DNA from 4 places in the Pseudarthrobacter sp. MM222 genome. Region 1 is predicted to be linked to each of the others. Evidence: riboswitches for the same ligand, from Rfam matches in the RefSeq annotation. Region 1 holds a riboswitch; each other region holds the start of a gene.
What was found. Region 1 has a riboswitch for thiamine pyrophosphate ahead of thiC (phosphomethylpyrimidine synthase ThiC). Riboswitches for the same ligand answer to the same signal wherever they lie in the genome.
Positions count from the first base shown of each region.

Region 2: linked by a shared signal. The riboswitch ahead of OM977_RS18450 (ECF transporter S component) and the one ahead of thiC (phosphomethylpyrimidine synthase ThiC) in region 1 are both predicted to bind thiamine pyrophosphate.
Region 3: linked by a shared signal. The riboswitch ahead of thiO (glycine oxidase ThiO) and the one ahead of thiC (phosphomethylpyrimidine synthase ThiC) in region 1 are both predicted to bind thiamine pyrophosphate.
Region 4: linked by a shared signal. The riboswitch ahead of OM977_RS11835 (bifunctional hydroxymethylpyrimidine kinase/phosphomethylpyrimidine kinase) and the one ahead of thiC (phosphomethylpyrimidine synthase ThiC) in region 1 are both predicted to bind thiamine pyrophosphate.

Region 1 is NZ_OX352321.1:2,716,397-2,720,500, forward strand. It holds gene OM977_RS12445 (VOC family protein) at 1-642, opposite strand, end outside; gene OM977_RS12450 (amidohydrolase family protein) at 724-1,836, opposite strand; TPP riboswitch at 1,940-2,047, shown strand; gene thiC (phosphomethylpyrimidine synthase ThiC) at 2,043-3,848, shown strand; gene OM977_RS12460 (alpha/beta fold hydrolase) at 3,845-4,104, opposite strand, start outside.
Region 2 is NZ_OX352321.1:4,021,819-4,025,922, forward strand. It holds gene OM977_RS18440 (energy-coupling factor transporter transmembrane component T family protein) at 1-570, opposite strand, end outside; gene OM977_RS18445 (ABC transporter ATP-binding protein) at 567-2,228, opposite strand; gene OM977_RS18450 (ECF transporter S component) at 2,272-2,904, opposite strand; TPP riboswitch at 2,972-3,110, opposite strand; gene OM977_RS18455 (DUF4235 domain-containing protein) at 3,299-3,562, shown strand; gene mnhG (monovalent cation/H(+) antiporter subunit G) at 3,620-4,036, opposite strand; gene OM977_RS18465 (monovalent cation/H+ antiporter complex subunit F) at 4,026-4,104, opposite strand, start outside.
Region 3 is NZ_OX352321.1:3,115,770-3,119,873, reverse strand. It holds gene OM977_RS14190 (RNB domain-containing ribonuclease) at 1-272, opposite strand, end outside; gene OM977_RS14185 (ferritin-like domain-containing protein) at 314-985, shown strand; gene thiE (thiamine phosphate synthase) at 1,011-1,706, opposite strand; TPP riboswitch at 1,732-1,869, shown strand; gene thiO (glycine oxidase ThiO) at 1,863-3,200, shown strand; gene thiS (sulfur carrier protein ThiS) at 3,197-3,433, shown strand; gene OM977_RS14165 (thiazole synthase) at 3,439-4,104, shown strand, end outside.
Region 4 is NZ_OX352321.1:2,595,725-2,599,828, forward strand. It holds gene obgE (GTPase ObgE) at 1-343, opposite strand, end outside; gene rpmA (50S ribosomal protein L27) at 460-723, opposite strand; gene rplU (50S ribosomal protein L21) at 785-1,093, opposite strand; gene OM977_RS11835 (bifunctional hydroxymethylpyrimidine kinase/phosphomethylpyrimidine kinase) at 1,439-3,079, opposite strand; TPP riboswitch at 3,062-3,159, opposite strand; gene OM977_RS11840 (Rne/Rng family ribonuclease) at 3,277-4,104, opposite strand, start outside.

The DNA.
Region 1 (4,104 bases):
GACGAAGAGTGCCTGGCCGTGCCAGCCTGCGGTCTTTTCGAAGCCGAGGGTCCCGACGTAGAACTCCTGCGCGGACTGCACATCCCCCACCTGCAGGTGGACGTGCCCGACGCCGGCCTCCGCCTCACGCTGCGCGGTGACGGATTCTTCGTTGAGGAACTTTTCGAGGTAGCGCTGCGGCGGGAGGGCCAGGCTGTCCATCACAACATTCTTCCCCTCCCAGGACCACGCTTCGCGGGGACGGTCCCAGTACAGCTCAATGCCGTTGCCCTCGGGGTCGTTGAAGTAGAAGGCCTCGCTGACGAGGTGGTCCGCGCTGCCGGTAAAGGACTGCGGCTCATACTGGGCCGCGCTGGCGACGGTGGCGGCCAGGGACGGCTGGTCATCGAACAGCAGTGCGGTGTGGAAGAGGCCGGCCTCTCCGCGGGATGGGACAGCGAGCCCGGGCGCCGGGGCGAGGTGGACCAACGGCTTCTGCCGCCGGCCGAGGTAGAGCCCGCCGTCCTGCTCGGCCACGATGTCGAGGCCGAGGGCACGCTGGTAGTAGTCCGTCATGAGCTTCATGTCGCCGACTTTGAGCATCACGGTGCCCATAGTGAGTTCGGCGGGAAGAAGGTCCTGCGTGCTGGCTTCTGCAGTCATTTGATCGCTCCGGTGCTTCGGGGGCCACCGACCTTCGATGGCCTTACATAGAACTAAATTACTTGAAGCTTCAATTTATTCCTAATGCGGAGCTGATTCCCCGCCACGTTCCCTGCGGATCACTTCACCCCGCAACACGATGTGGCTGAGCTGCCGCAGCGTGCCGAGGTTCGTCCGTGGATCCTCGGCGCAGACAAGGACGTCCGCGCTGGCCCCCTCGCTGATCGCGTCCGCGCCCAGCCAAGCGCGGGCGGCCCAGGCGCCGGCGTCGAGGGCTGCCCGGGCCGGAAGCCCGGCGGAGTGCAGCGCCTGGATTTCGTCGGCGATCCGCCCGTGCTTGATGACGCTGCCCGCATCGGTTCCGGCGTAGATGCCCACGCCGGCCTCGTAGGCTTCCAGAACGCGCTCGGCGCGGCGTTCCCAGAGCGAGCGCATGTGGGCCGCGTAGCGGGGGTATTTTGCCTCCGCCTGCGCGGCGATGTCGGGGAAGGTTGCGATGTTGATCAGGGTGGGCACGATCGGAATGTCCTGCTCGACGAAACGCGGCAGGTGCCGTGGAAGCAGGCCGGTGGCGTGCTCAATGCAGTCGATCCCGGCGTCGAGCATGCTGTCCAGGGTGTCTTCGGCGAAGCAGTGCGCCGTGACCCGGGCGCCCTCGTCGTGGGCGGCCTGCACGGCGTCCTTGAGCACGGGGGCCGGAAAGCTGGGGGTGAGGTCGCCGGCGTCGCGGTCGATCCAGTCCCCCACGAGCTTGACCCAGCCGTCACCGGCCCGGGCCTGCTTGCGCACCGCCTCGACCAGATCCTCCGGGGCCACTTCGACGGCGAAGCCCCGAAGGTAGCGCCGCGCCCTGGCGATGTGCCGGCCCGAGCGGATGATGCGCGGCATGTCGGCGCGGCGCTGCAGCCACCGGGTGTCGTGCACGGCGCCGGCGTCCCGCACGAGCAACGTTCCGGCGTCGCGGTCGGTGCGCGCCTGCGCCTCCGCCACCGAGCCGGGGACGTCGCCGCCGGGGCCGAGGCCGATATGGCAGTGCGCATCGACCAGTCCGGGGATGACCCAGCCGTCCAGCACGAGGTCCGGCGCCGCGGCCGGACGGTGGAAGGTCAGGAGCCCGTCGACGGACCAGAGGCCCCGGTGTTCCGTGTCCCGTCCGGTGAGGACGGGGCCGCCGAACTCGATGATGCTGCTCATCCATACAGCCTAATCCGCGACGCCATCGGGCCGCGCCGGAGAAGCCTGTCCCGCCCGATGACGCATATGACACAGCCCGCCCCGAGGCCTGTGGTAGCTTCGTCTACGACCACACGGGTGCCCCTGCAGGGGCTGAGATCGGGCTGACGCAGCCTGCGACCGTTGAACCTGTCCGGGTAATGCCGGCGAAGGAAGTGAGTATTTTCGTGAATACCCAGTTGACACAGCACAGCCCTGTCCAGATCCAGCCCGCAGGCCCCACCCAATCGCTGAAGGCCCACTCCCTGGCGTTCGCCACGGACGCAGAACACGGCATCCGCGTTCCGGTGACCGAGATCGCCCTGGCGGACTCCCCCGGCGGTGCAAGTAACGCGCCGTTCCGGATCTACCGGACCGCCGGCCCGGGAAGCGATCCGGTGCGGGGCCTGGAACCATTCCGGGCGCCCTGGATCGAGGCCCGGGCGGACACCGAACCCTATGCCGGCCGGCGAAGGGACCTGCTCGACGACGGCAAATCCGCGGTGCGCCGGGGCGCGGCGTCGGCCGAGTGGCGGGGGCTCCGCCCGGTACCGCGCCGCGCCGTCGACGGCCGGACGGTGACGCAGATGCGTTACGCCCGGGACGGGGTGATTACCCAGGAGATGCGGTTCGTGGCGCTGCGCGAGAACTGCGACGTCGAGCTGGTCCGCAGCGAAGTGGCCGCGGGCCGCGCCATCATCCCCAGCAACGTCAACCATCCCGAATCCGAGCCGATGATCATCGGCAAGGCCTTCCTGGTGAAGATCAACGCCAACATCGGAAACTCCGCCGTGACCAGTTCCATCGCGGAGGAAGTCGACAAGCTGCAGTGGGCGACGCAATGGGGCGCGGATACCGTCATGGATCTCTCCACCGGCGACGACATCCACACCACCCGGGAATGGCTCATCCGCAACTCCCCCGTGCCCATCGGCACGGTGCCCATCTACCAGGCGCTGGAAAAGGTCAACGGGGAGGCCAACGCCCTCACCTGGGAGATCTTCCGGGACACCGTGATCGAACAGTGCGAGCAGGGTGTGGACTACATGACCATCCACGCGGGGGTGCTGCTGCGCTATGTGCCGCTGACGGCCAACCGGGTCACCGGCATCGTGTCCCGCGGCGGCGCGATCATGGCCGGGTGGTGCCTGGCGCACCACCAGGAAAACTTTCTCTACACGCACTTCGATGAGCTGTGCGAGATCTTCGCCCGCTACGACGTCGCCTTTTCCCTCGGTGACGGGCTGCGGCCCGGCGCGACGGCGGATGCCAACGATGCGGCGCAGTTCGCCGAGCTGGACACCCTGGCCGAGTTGACGCAGCGGGCGTGGGAGTTCGATGTGCAGGTCATGGTGGAGGGCCCGGGGCATGTGCCGTTCCACCTCGTCCGGGAAAACGTGGAGCGCCAGCAGGAACTCTGCAAGGGCGCTCCGTTCTATACGCTTGGGCCGCTGGTCACCGATATTGCTCCCGGCTATGACCACATCACCTCGGCGATCGGCGCCACCGAGATTGCCCGCTACGGAACCGCGATGCTCTGCTATGTCACCCCCAAGGAACACCTCGGACTGCCCAACAAGGACGACGTGAAGACCGGCGTGATCACCTACAAGATCGCCGCCCATGCCGCCGACCTGGCGAAGGGCCACCCCGGCGCGCATGAACGCGACGATGCCCTCTCCAAGGCCCGGTTTGAGTTCCGCTGGCGGGACCAGTTCGCGCTGTCGCTCGACCCCGTGACGGCGGAATCCTTCCATGATGAGACGCTGCCCGCAGAGCCGGCCAAGACGGCGCACTTCTGCTCCATGTGCGGGCCCAAGTTCTGTTCCATGCGGATCAGCCAGGGCATCCGGGACGAGTACGGCTCCGCGGACTCGCAGGCTGCACTTGCGGCGCTGGCTGCCGGAATGCGGGTGAAGAGCACCGAATTCCTTGCGTCCGGCGGCAAGGTCTACCTGCCGGAGCCCTCCGTTGGCGGACCCGCGGCCAGCTAGGAGGCCCGGGCGTGCCGTCGCCGGCCGACGTCGGCGATGAACGCCCGGAGGTACCGGTCGCCCTCCCGGGAATCCTGGGGCCGGTGCCCGCCCGCAGCAATGCGGTGCAGGGCGCCGGTCTCGCGCAAGTAGCCGGCGATTTCCTCATACAACGGCTCCCAGCCGCCGGTGAGGACCAGGGTGGGCACGCCGGGGACGATCTGCAGGGGCGCTTCCCATGGCGGTGCCTGCAGCCTCAGTCGCCGGGCCTCGCGCC
Region 2 (4,104 bases), 1.3 Mb from region 1:
GGAGCGGAGGCGCTGGTAGGGGTTGCCCCGCGAGCCCACACCGCGGGCGCGCCGCGCCATCCCGATGGTCTGCCATTCCTCGGCCATGATCCCGACAAGCCGCATCGCGGCCAGCGTGCCCAGGACGAAGCGGTGCGGCAGTTTCGCGTTCTGCGCCAGCGCGTCGGCCAGGTCCGTGGGGTCCGTGCAGCTCATCAGCAGAACCGCGGGCAGCGCGATCGCCAGCCCGCGGAGCAGGAACCCCAGCCCGAGTTCAAGGGAACCTTCGCTGATGGACCAGATACCGGCGTCGAGCAGTATCCGGCCGCTGTCCGGCGCCAGGATGGCGGTGCTCCAGCCGCCCAGTGCCGCCGCCAGGACCAGCGGCCAGCCGCGTTGCCACAGCAGCGCCAGGCTGAGCCCTGCGAGCGGGAACAGAGCCACCTCGCAGGCCAGCGCCACCGAGGCGGAAACCCAGTCAATGGACAGCGCCAGCACCAGCGTGATCAGGACGACGGCCGCGAACTTGGCCAGAGGGTTCGCCCGGGTCAGCAGCGCATGGTTGCCGCGCAGGCTCAAAGCATCCCTCATGGCGCCTTCACCGGATCCGTGCCCCGGCGGTCCGGGGTGTTGAGGCTGAGTTCGGTGCCGCCGAGCACGGCACTGAATTCCGCGTCGTGCGTGACGGACACAACGGCGGTGCCGGCGTCGAGGAGTTCGGAGAGGAAGGAGGCGAGTTCGGACCAGGTGTTGGCATCCTGGCCGAAGGTGGGCTCGTCCAGCACCAGCACCTGCGGATGGGCCGCGAGCACGGTGGCCACCGAGAGCCGGCGTTTTTCGCCGCCGGAGAGCGTGTAGGGGTTGGCGTCCACCAGTTCGGTCAGCCGCAGCCGCTCCAGCAGCTCGTCCACCCGTTCTTCCCCGCGCCCCAGGTGCCGGGGGCCGAACAGCAACTCGTCGAGGACCCGGCCGGTGACGAACTGGTGCTCCGGTTCCTGGAAGACCGTTCCGATCCGGGCAATCAGCTGCTGCGCCTTCCACTTGTAGGGATCGATCCCCGCACCGTCGCTCAGCTCCAGCGTGGCGGAAACGGCCCCGGAGACCGGCGCCAGCAGGCCCGCCAAGGTCAGGGCGAAGGTCGACTTCCCCGAGCCGTTGGGGCCCGTGATGGTCAGGGCTTCGCCGGCGCGGACCCGGGCGGTGATGCCGGACTGCACGGCTAGGGGCGGGATGGTGCGGAAGCCCCCGCGCAGCCCCGAACGGCGGCCGCGTTCGCGGGAGACGGCCAGGTTCTCGGCTGCCATCAGCAGCGTCCCGGGCCTGTGTCCCCCGGCCCCGTGTCCGCCGGGCGGGTGCCCGCCGGGCGGGTGTCCGCCGGGCGGGGCGGTTGACGTGGCCCCCGCCGGGACTGCCGGCGCCGTACGGGCCCGCGTTTGCGGTACGTAGCCGGGGACCCAGACGCCCGCGGCGGTGAGCATGTCCCGTGCCTGCGCCAGGACCCTGTCCGGCGGACCGTCGATCAGCACGGCCGGTTCGGTCGCGCTGCCGGGCTGGAGGACCACAATCCGGTCCACGAGGTCTTTCCACACGGAGACCCGGTGCTCCACGACCACGAGGGTGGCCCCGGTTTTGTCCAGGCACCGGCCCACGGCGTCCCGTACTTCCAGGACGCCGGCCGGGTCGAGGTTGGCGGTGGGTTCGTCCAGCAGGATCAGCCCCGGGCGCATGGCCAGGATCCCGGCGAGGGCCAAACGCTGCTTCTGCCCGCCGGACAGGGCCGAAGTCGGATGGTTCAGCGGCAGGTGGCCCAGTCCGACGTCGTCGAGCGCTTCCCTCACCCGGACCCAGATCTCGGCCGCGGGCACCGACAGGTTTTCCGCGCCGAACGCGACATCATCGCCAAGCCGGGAGAGCACCACCTGGGTTTCCGGGTCCTGTTGGACAAGCCCGGCCCGGCCCCGCTGCGCCCGCGGTGAGGCGCCGTCGATCAGCAGCGTGCCGGTCTCATCGGAATCCTCCGGGGTGGCCCCGGCGGAATTGTCGCCGGCGGTGTTGTCGCCGAGGACCCCCGCCAGGGCGTGGAGCAGCGTCGATTTGCCCGAGCCCGAGGGCCCCAGCAGCAGCACCCGCTCCCCGGGGCTGATGTCCAGGTCCAGCCCGTTGACCGCGGGCCGGGACCTTCCAGCGTGCCGCCAGCCCCAGCCACGTGCCGTGACCTGGGCGGGGCGGACGGAGTTGGTTGCGCTCATGCGCGGTGGCCCGTCGTCGGGAATTCTGTCAGCGGTGCGGTCTTCAGGAGAACACGGGCTCCGTGGCGGCCTTGCGCGAGGCGAAGGAACTCAGTACCCCGGTCTTCGCCAGTCCCCGGGTGGCGAGCCAGGACAGACCGCCGGCGATCACGGCACCGGAGACGGCGGTGAAGATGATGTAGGCGAGTTTGTCGCCGCCGGCGTAAGCGATGTTCCAGCCCCACGGCAGGAACGAGTCATTGAGGCCGCAGAAGAGGCCCGCACCGGCACCGGCCAGCAACGCCACCGGCAGATTGAACTTCTTGTAGACCAGGGCGGCGAACACGAGCTCCGCGCCGAGCCCCTGCAGGACGCCGGAGATCAGCACCGTCGTGCCGTACTGGGACCCCATGATCAGCTCGCCGGTGGCCGCTACGGTTTCGCAGAAGAGGGCCGCGCCCGGCTTGCGGATGATGAGCATGCCCAGTACGGCGGGAATCATCCAGCCGCCGGCGTAGAGCCCCGTCAGCGGCGGATACAGCGCGTTGACCGGGGCGGAAATCAGGTTGGCACCCTGGGACCAGGCCCAGAAGATGATGCCTCCGGCGACCGCAATCAAGGCGGCCACCACAATGTCCACTACGCGCCAGTTGTAGCTGCGCCGGGCCAGGCCCTGCTTGGCAGAAATATCAGTCATGTCGTCCTCCTGAGGAACAGGAGGGGAGAATGCACCGGCCGGCCGCGGCTTCCGCCACCCCGCCGTGCATTCTGAGAACTCGACTCCCTTGCGCCGGTACTAACCGGATCAGGTTCGAGGGTCTGCGGCTGTCCGCACTCTCAGCGCCCACCGATGGTCCCTGGATTCCTCCAGCTGCCGACGGCGGCGCTCCCCTGTCGTATTTAAGATCACCCTTGTGGGCGGTGTCAGTTTACACCCGCCCGGCGGGGTTTCCTTTGGGCGGGTGTCACATTCACGCTGGCCCTCAGGCGGAGATGCTCCGCCGGAGCGGGCCCGTACCGTCGGTCCTCCCGTCAGGGACGGGACGCTAGGCTAGGGGAAGCCCCGTTCCCTCCCCGAAGGAGTCCGAAGAATGAACATCTTCATCAAGCTGCTCGGCACCGGCATAAGCCTGCTCGCCGGGTTTGTCGGTACCAAGATCGTCGACACCGTCTGGGAGAAGTCCACCGGCAACAAGCCGCCGAAGGGCCACGACGACGACATCCCCACCACCCTGCGTTCGGCCCTGACCTTCGCACTGGTCTCCGCCTCGGTCAGCGCCATCATCCAGGTCCTCGCCAACCGCGGCACCCAGCGCGCGATCACCCGTTTCGCCAAGTCCCAGGACATCGTCTAGGCCGGAGCGCGGGCAGACGCCGGCGGCACCCGTCACCGGCGCCGCTGCCGGAGCCCGTTACCGGCGGCGGCTCGCCTCGTCGTCGCTGTCGTCCGAAAATCCGCTCGCGCCCGCCGCCTGCTGCACCACGGCCTCAAGCTCATCTGCGCTGAGCAGCTCCCGGTGGAGGTGCTTGGTGCGGTACCCGGCCCGCCCCACCATGTGCGCGGACACCGGAACGGTGAGCAGCTGGAAGATCCAGGCGACCACCAGGACGGGCCAGACCCACCAGGTGCGCATCTGAAGCCCCACCGCGCAAAGCAGCAGGAACAGCCCCAGTACCTGCGGCTTCGTCGCCGCATGCATCCTGCTCATGAGGTCGGGGAACCGCAGCAGGCCGATGGCCGCGCCGAGCGACATCAGGGCGCCCACCACCATGAACACCGCCGAGACGGCGTCGATCACGGCGTCGCCGGAGAATGCTTCAGGATTCACGGGCTTGCTCCCGCCGGTCGGCGACGAACCGGGCAACGGTGACCGAACCGATGAACCCGATGATGGAT
Region 3 (4,104 bases), 400 kb from region 1:
ATGGCGTAATGCAGTTGGTAGCCCGTGCCGGCGCGGGAAATGTGGAGAGCCTGGTCAAGGTCCGTGGAGGACTCCGGATCGATGGTCACGAAGTCGATATGGGTGAAATCAAGCTCCGGCAGTTCGTGCCCGGCCACGGCTTCCTTGGCTTCGCGCAGGACGTCCTCCGGGAACGGTCCGGGCAGCTCCAGCGTGGTGCGCAGCGCGTGCAGCGCCAGGGCAAGTTGGTTCTCCTGCCGGTGGATGCTGGGGGTCAGGCGATGATGGGACACGAAAATCAGGTTAGCCCGAATTGCGCCATTAGTCTTGGATCATGAGCACATCGCCGGCTGATCCTGCCCGTTACAACAGCTTTCTGATGGATCTGCTCGGCGTGATGGCCTACGGGGAGCTGTCAGCCTTCGAACGGCTCTCCTCCGATGCCCGTTATTCGCCCTCGCTGCACGATCGCGCCGTGCTGGGCAGGATCGCCGTGATCGAGTTCCAGCACTATGAACTGGTGAGCGCCCGGCTTGATGAAATGGGCCTGGACCCGGAGGTGGCCATGCTGCCCTTCCAGCCTTCCGTGGACCACTTCCACGAGCGCACCCGCCCGGCCGACTGGTTCGAGTCCCTCATGAAGGCGTACGTGATCGACACGGTCTCCGCGGATTTTTACCGCGCGGTGGCTCTGCACGTGGACGCCTCCACCCGCCTCCTGGTGGAACGGATCCAGGCCGATGAAGCGGCCACCGCGGTGCTGCGGGACCGGCTCAAGACGGCCCTTGCCGACGACCCGCGGCTGGCTTCCCGGCTGGCGCTGTGGGCGAGGCGGCTGCTGGGGGAGGCCCTGACGCAGGCCCGGCGGGTCAGCTTCGAGCACGCGTTCCTCGGCGGTCTGATCGGTGCGGACGAGGAGCGGTCCCGGGAAATGGTCCGGGAACTGACGGTGCAACTCGCCGCCAATCACTCGCAGCGGATGACGCAGCTGGGGCTGGCCGGCTAGCTTGCCGGGGCGGCCGCCGCTGCCGTCAGGCTTCCGCGGCGTCGAGGGCGGCCAGCAGGTCGCGGGCGGCGCCGGCGGGATCCTCAGCCTCGGTGATGGCCCGGACCACCACGATCCGGCGGGCACCGGCTTCCACCACCTGCTCCACGTTCCCCAGGTCGATGCCGCCGATCGCGAACCAGGGCACCACACCGTCCACCCTGCCGACGTCGGCAGCCTCGGCCCGGCGGATCGCTTCGGCGGCATACCGCACCAGCTCCAGCCCGACGGCGGCTCGGCCCGGCTTGGTGGGCGTGGCCCAGACGGGTCCCACGCAGAAGTAGTCGAGGCCGCTGCGGCCAGGCGATGCGAGGATCGCCGCGTCCACCTGGTCCGGGCTGTGCGTGGACAGCCCCACCACGGCATCCTTGCCGAGGAAGTGCCTGGCGGCCGCGAGCGGGATGTCCTTCTGGCCGACATGGAACACGGGCGCGCCCGACAGTGCGGCCAGATCCGCACGGTCGTTGACCGCCCAGAGCCGTCCGTGCCGGTGGGCCGACTGGTGCAGGATCTCGAGCAGCTCGAGTTCCTCGGCCGCCTCGAGGGACTTATCGCGCAGCTGGATGATGTCGACGCCGCCGGCAAAGGCGGCATCCACGAAGGCCTCAAAGTCGCCGCGGTCCCTGCGGGCATCGGTGCACAGGTACAGGCGGGCGGTGGTGTGGACGTCATCGCGGCTCATACCCCAAGCCTAGTTCCTCTAAACTGGGCCATACCGCGGGAGCCCGCTGCAAGGTCATGCGCCACTTGGCGTTTTCGGCCCTGCAGGGCTGAGAGGGCATCAGAGCCGACCGCTTGACCTGATCCGGTTAGTACCGGCGTAGGGAAGGAATCCGCCATGGGCACTCCAGCCGGTTTGAGGGATGCGCCCGCCGCGGCGCCGCATGACGGTCCCGCCGGGCAATATTACGACGTGGCCGTGATCGGCGGCGGCGTCGTCGGGCACGGTATCGCGTGGGAGGTGCGTCGCTCGGGCCGGACCGTGGCCCTGATCGACGACGCCCCCGGCACCGGCGCCAGCTGGGCTGCGGCCGGCATGCTGGCCCCGGTGAGTGAACTCCACTACCAGGAGGAGGACCTGCTGGAGCTGATGCTCGAGTCCTCCCGGTTGTGGCCCGACTTCGCGGCGCGGCTCCAGCCCGCAGCCGCGGAACCCACTGACAGCGGCGGTAACGGAGCAGCCACCGGGACCGGTTACCTCACGACGCCGACCCTCGCGGTGGGCGCCGATGCGGCCGACCGCCGGGCGCTCGCGGACCTCCGGAACGTGCAGCAGGCCTGCGGACTCTCGGTGGAGCCCCTTACCGTCCGCGAGGCCCGCCGACGCGAGCCACTGCTGAGCCCGGGCATTTCCTGCGCCTTCGACATTCCCGCCGACCACCAGGTGGACCCCCGGCTCCTGCTTGCCCGGATCGCGGCGCTGCTGGCAGCGGACAGCGGGAGCCATGCCGTGCAGCGCCGCGCCGCAGGGCTGCTCTGGCAGGACGGACGTGTCGCCGGCGTCAGGCTGGCCGGCGGAGCGCAAGTCCGCGCGGGGGAGACCATCGTGGCCAACGGTCTTGGCGCCGCCGGGCTCGGCGGGCTCCCGCCCGGACTTAGCCTGCCGCTGCGGCCGGTCCACGGCGACATCCTCCGGCTCCGGGTACCGGCCCGGCTGCGGCCGCTGCTGGGCTCCACCGTGCGGGGCCTGGTCCGCGGCGTGCCGGTCTACATCGTCCCGCGCCGGGACGGCACCGTGGTGATAGGAGCCACCCAGCGCGAAGACGCCCTCGCGGAACCGGCGGAATCCGGGGTGGGCGCGGTCTCCGCCGGAGGCGTGTACCAGCTGCTGCGGGATGCCCAGCAGCTGCTGCCCGCCGTCGCCGAACTGGAACTGCTGGAGGCCACCGCCCGGGCCCGGCCCGCGACGCCGGACAACGCCCCGCTGCTGGGCCGCGTTGCCGACCGGGCTGCCGGCCGCCCGGGCGACGTCGCGGGAATCATCGTCGCTACCGGATTCTTCCGGCACGGCATCCTTCTGACTCCCGTGGCCGCGCAGATCTGCCGGCAGCTGCTGGAGGGCACGGCGGACCCCCGCTGGAGCCGGTTCCGGCCGGACAGGTTCTCCGCCGGCGCTCCCGACCCAAGTCCCCAGCACCCAAGCCCCCACCCAGAGCGCAGCGAGGAAGCACTATGAAGATCAGACTCAACGGCACGGAGCACGCAGTCCCCGACGGCGCCTCCGTCAGCACCCTTGTCAGCCAGATCACCGGGCGGACGCTCGCCCCGAACGGGCAGGCAACCGACGGGCGGAAGCTCGGCGTCGCCGTAGCCCGCAACGCATGCGTGGTGCCCCGCAGCCAATGGCACGGCACGGCGCTCGCCGACGGGGACGACGTCGAGCTGGTTACGGCAGTACAGGGAGGTTGAGCAACATGGAAGCAACTACACGCGCCGCAACCCCGCCGGCATCGCCGGCAACCGGGGACGCGTTCGTCGTCGACGGCGTACGGCTGGGTTCCCGGCTGATCATGGGGACCGGCGGGGCGCCCAGCCTCGACGGCCTCGGGGCAGCCCTCGTGGCGTCCGGCACGGAGCTGACCACCGTGGCCATGCGCCGCTACTCTCCGGCGGAGGCCGGCTCCTTGTTCCAGTTGCTGGTGGATCACAACATCCGGGTACTGCCGAACACCGCGGGCTGCTTCACCGCCCGGGACGCCGTGCTGACCGCCGAACTGGCCCGCGAGGCCCTCGAAACGGACTGGGTGAAGCTGGAAGTCATCGCCGACGAGCACACCCTGCTGCCGGATGCCGTGGAACTCGTGGACGCCACCGAACAGCTCGTGGGACGCGGCTTCAAAGTGTTCGCGTACAGCAACGATGACCCGGTGCTGGCCCTGCGCCTGGAAAACCTTGGCGCCGTGGCCGTGATGCCCCTGGGCTCACCCATCGGCACCGGGCTGGGCATCCTCAACCCGCACAACATTGAACTGATCGTCTCGCGGGCCTCCGTGCCGGTGGTCCTGGACGCCGGCATCGGCACCGCCTCTGACGCGGCACTGGCCATGGAACTCGGCTGCGATGCCGTGCTGCTCGCCACC
Region 4 (4,104 bases), 120 kb from region 1:
ATTCGGCGCCTTCGCCCACGAGGTCGGCGAGGACCTTGCCGTCCTTGGACTTCACCACGGTGCCCTCGGGCACCGGGAGGATGAGGGTTTCGCCGTTCTTGCCGCCGCGCCAGTCGCCCATGCCGGGTCCGCCGTTGGTGGCGTGCCGGTGCGGGGCGTGGTGGTAGTCGAGCAGGGTGGTGGTCTGCGGGTCAACACGGAGGATGACGTCGCCGCCGTTGCCGCCGTTGCCGCCGTCGGGACCGCCCAGTGGCTTGAACTTCTCGCGGTGGACGGAGACACAGCCGTGGCCGCCGGTACCGCCGGATACGTGCAGTACTACCCGGTCTACAAAGCTCGCCACGTGGATCTCCTCAGTGCTGTTCCCTGGACCCGCAATGGGGCCCAAGATGATTGTAATGCGGAAAAACACCGGTGGAGCGGACCAAATGGCCCGCTCCACCGATTTAGAACTTGTTGTTACTCTGCAGCTGCAGCAGCCACGATGTTCACAACGCGACGACCACGGCGGGTGCCGAACTCGACTGCACCGGGGGTCAGGGCGAACAGGGTGTCGTCCCCGCCACGGCCAACGCCGGCGCCCGGGTGGAAGTGGGTGCCGCGCTGGCGGACGATGATCTCGCCTGCGGAAACGACCTGGCCACCGAAGCGCTTCACGCCGAGGTACTGGGCGTTGGAGTCACGACCGTTGCGAGTGGAACTCGCGCCTTTTTTATGTGCCATTTGAAATGCCTGCCTTCAAAAATTCTGGGGAATCTGCTGGAACCTGAACAGTAACGAAGAGTTACTTGATACCGGTGATCTTGACCTTGGTCAATTCCTGACGGTGACCCTGGCGCTTCTTGTAACCGGTCTTGTTCTTGAACTTCTGGATGACGATCTTCGGACCACGAAGGTCTTCGAGGATCTCAGCCGTAACCGTTACCTTGGCCAGGTCCGCAGCAGCAGAGGTGATCTTGTCACCGTCTACCAGGAGCAGTGCGGGCAACTCAAAGGTGCTGCCGGCTCCACCGGGGACGCGGTTCAGGGTAACGAAGTCTCCAACGGAAACCTTCTCTTGGCGGCCGCCTGCGCGGACAATCGCGTACACCACTGGGGAACTCACTTCTCTCGACGTTTATTACTAGATTTGCGTGCGGAACCTGGTCCAAGTTGTTTGGCTGGCTCACGCTGTGCCTCAACGCCGGTGGGTTTCCCGGGGGAACCCATGAGCTATCCCGTGGTCAAATCCGAAATCGGATTGTCCTCAAGGTCATAACCCAAGTGTTGGCGTAAGCACCGAAGATCTAGACTACGCTAATTTTGCCTTCGGCCGCAAACGAGGCTGGCTCCGGCGGGCCATGCGTGGTGGACTTCACTCCATCAAGAACAGAGCGATCCTGCAACGACTTCCGGAACCGTGCCCCACCATCGTACAGGCTGGCCGGGCCCCCGCCGGTCAAGCATGCAGTCTCGGCGCGTCGAAGAAGGCGACTTCGTAACGGGCCGACTGCCGGAAAGCCAGCTCCATGGCGTCCCGTTCGCCGGCCGAGGCGCGGCGCGCCGCGTCATCCGTGATGCCGATGGCCTGCCGCGTGGCCGCGGCGAAGTCCTCGTCGGCATAGGTCCGCAGCCAGTCGGCGTAGGGGTGCGCTGCGGCGGCGCCGGCCGCCAGAAACTTCCCGTGGAGTTCCGCGCCGACCTCGGCGTAGAGCCAGAAGCACGGCAGGGCGGCCGCGACCAGCACCCCGTAGCTGCCGGCGACGGAGGACGCCAGCAGGTGGTCCACATAGGACTTCGTCACCGGGCCGAGAGTTCCCTCCACGGTCCGGGTGCTGAGCCAGCTCCGGTGCAGCTCGGATTCGACTTCCAGGCACTGCTGCGCGGAGCGGGCCCAGAAGAGCTGTTCGGCTTCGGAGGGTGCGAGTGCGGCCGCCCGCGCCAGCACCCGCGAGTAGCCATTGAGGTAGAGGGCGTCCTGGGCCAGATAGTAGGCGAACTCCCGCTCGGGGAGCGTGCCGTCCGCCAGCCCCCGAATGAAGTCCAGGCCGTAGATCTCGTCGAGGTCCTGCGCCGCGCCCGCCCCGAGGGCAGCGACGAACTCGCCCTTGGCCGGAACCCGGGTGTCCGCGGGACCCTGATCGAGGCGGTGGCCCGCGGTCAGGTGCTGGACGTGGTGGAAATGGTGCACCGGGCCGTTGCCGGTGCCGACATCCAGGTGCTCCGAGTCGCGCAGCGCACCTTCGAGCCAGGGCTTGACCTCGCGCAGCGCGGCTTCCCAGTCCCCCACGCGGGCCTGCACTGTTGCCAGCGCCGAGGACAGCGAGCATCCGGTGCCGTGGCTGTTGCTTGTGGGAACGCGTCGGCCCTGCACCACGACTGTCTCCTGGCCCAGCAATCCCCCGGTGTTGACGAGCGCATCCGGGCAGCCGCCGCCGGCCTCACTGCCCGCGCCGGCCTCACTGCCCGCGCCGGATTCGCTGCCGGCGCCGCCGTCGAGATGACCGCCCTTCACCAGGACCGTGGTGCCGGTCTGGGCGGCGAGCCGTTTGCCCTGAGCCAGGGCCTCGGCCCAGTCGGCCGCGACCGGCTCCCGGAGCAGCAGGGCGAGTTCCGCGAGGTTGGGCGTGACGAGGTCCGCGAGGGGAAGAAGCGCGTGCAGGGCGGCCTCGGCTGTCTCGGCGAGCAGCCGGTCCCCGCTGGTGGCCACCATGACGGGGTCCAGGACGACGATGCCGGGACGGGCCTGCTCCAGCCAGCGTCGGACGGCATCGATCACGGAGGCGTCGCCGAGCATGCCGATTTTGACGGCGTCGATGCCGATGTCCGCGCTCACGGCGTCCAGCTGGGCCGTCAGGAAGGCGGCCGGTGGAACATGGACGGCCTGGACGCCGCGGGTGTTCTGGGCCGTGAGGGCGGTGATCGCGGCCATGCCGTACCCGCCATGGGCGGCAATGCTTTTCAGGTCCGCCTGGATGCCCGCGCCGCCGGACGGGTCGGAACCGGCGATGGCCAGCACCCGGGGAATCCGTGGCGGGGCGGTGCGCGGAGCGGGGGGCAGAAATGCGGATGGAAGGACAGCTGTTGCCACGAGAGACATCCCTTCGCCGGTGCTAACCGGACAGGTTCAACGGGTCTGGATCTCAGCCGGCTCGTTGCGCGGCACCCCGTGTCAGTGCTCCAGCCTAGCCGCACTGCTTAACGGACGGCGGGTGCGGCCCGAACCTCGGCGAATTGCTACGCCGGGTCCGGACCGCACCCGCGGCCATACTGGATTATTTTGGTGGGGCTCCGGGGCTACAGCTCCGACGCCGGCACGCCGACACCGAGGATGATCGGTTCGTTCGACGCGGCCGGCTTTGCCGCTGCCTGGTCCGGGGAGGGCGCCTTTGCCTCGTGCACGGCTCCGGCCGCGGCCGTTGCGGCACGCTGCTCGGCTGCCTCGCGGTGTTCAATGGACGTCTCGTTGGCTGCACCCTGGGCGCGGCTGGCGCTCCGGTTGCGGCGCACGCGGCGGCCCCGGGAGGTACCAGTTTCGACGTCGGCCCTCGCCGGCGCCTGAGCCTGCGCTGGCTCCGATGCCTGAGCCTGCGCCTCGGCCGGCGCCGAGCTCGTGGACACCTGCCCGGCGGCGGGCTTGCTCTCCTCGGCGTCGCCAAGGTGGGCGAAAGCCTCCGTCAGCAGGTCAAGGGTCAGTGCGGGTGCGGTCCCCTCGTCGGCGTGCTCGACGTACGGCAGCACCACCTGCTCGCCGCCGAAGGTCAGCACAGCAGCGGGACGTCCGGCTGCTTCCTCAGTGGCGGCCAGCTGCCGGGCCGTCTCGACGACGGCCTGGCGGGTCTCCGCCTGGCGGGTGCCGGCGTCGTGCGCGGTTGCCGCTTCCCCCTCGTGCAGGTGGGCAGCGTGCGCGGCGGCGGCGATGTTCGCCAGGGCAGCCCGGGTGGCCTCCGCCTTGGCGTGGCGCTCGGCCTCGGTGGGCTCGGGGTGGAGGGCTGCCGGTGCCGACGGAGCGGACTCCGGCCCGCCCTGAGCTCCCTTGCCGCGGCGGCGGCCCTTGCGCTCCGTGCGGGCAGCGGGCTGGTTCTCGGTCCGCGGGACGTGGTGTTCCGCGGCGACGACGTTGGC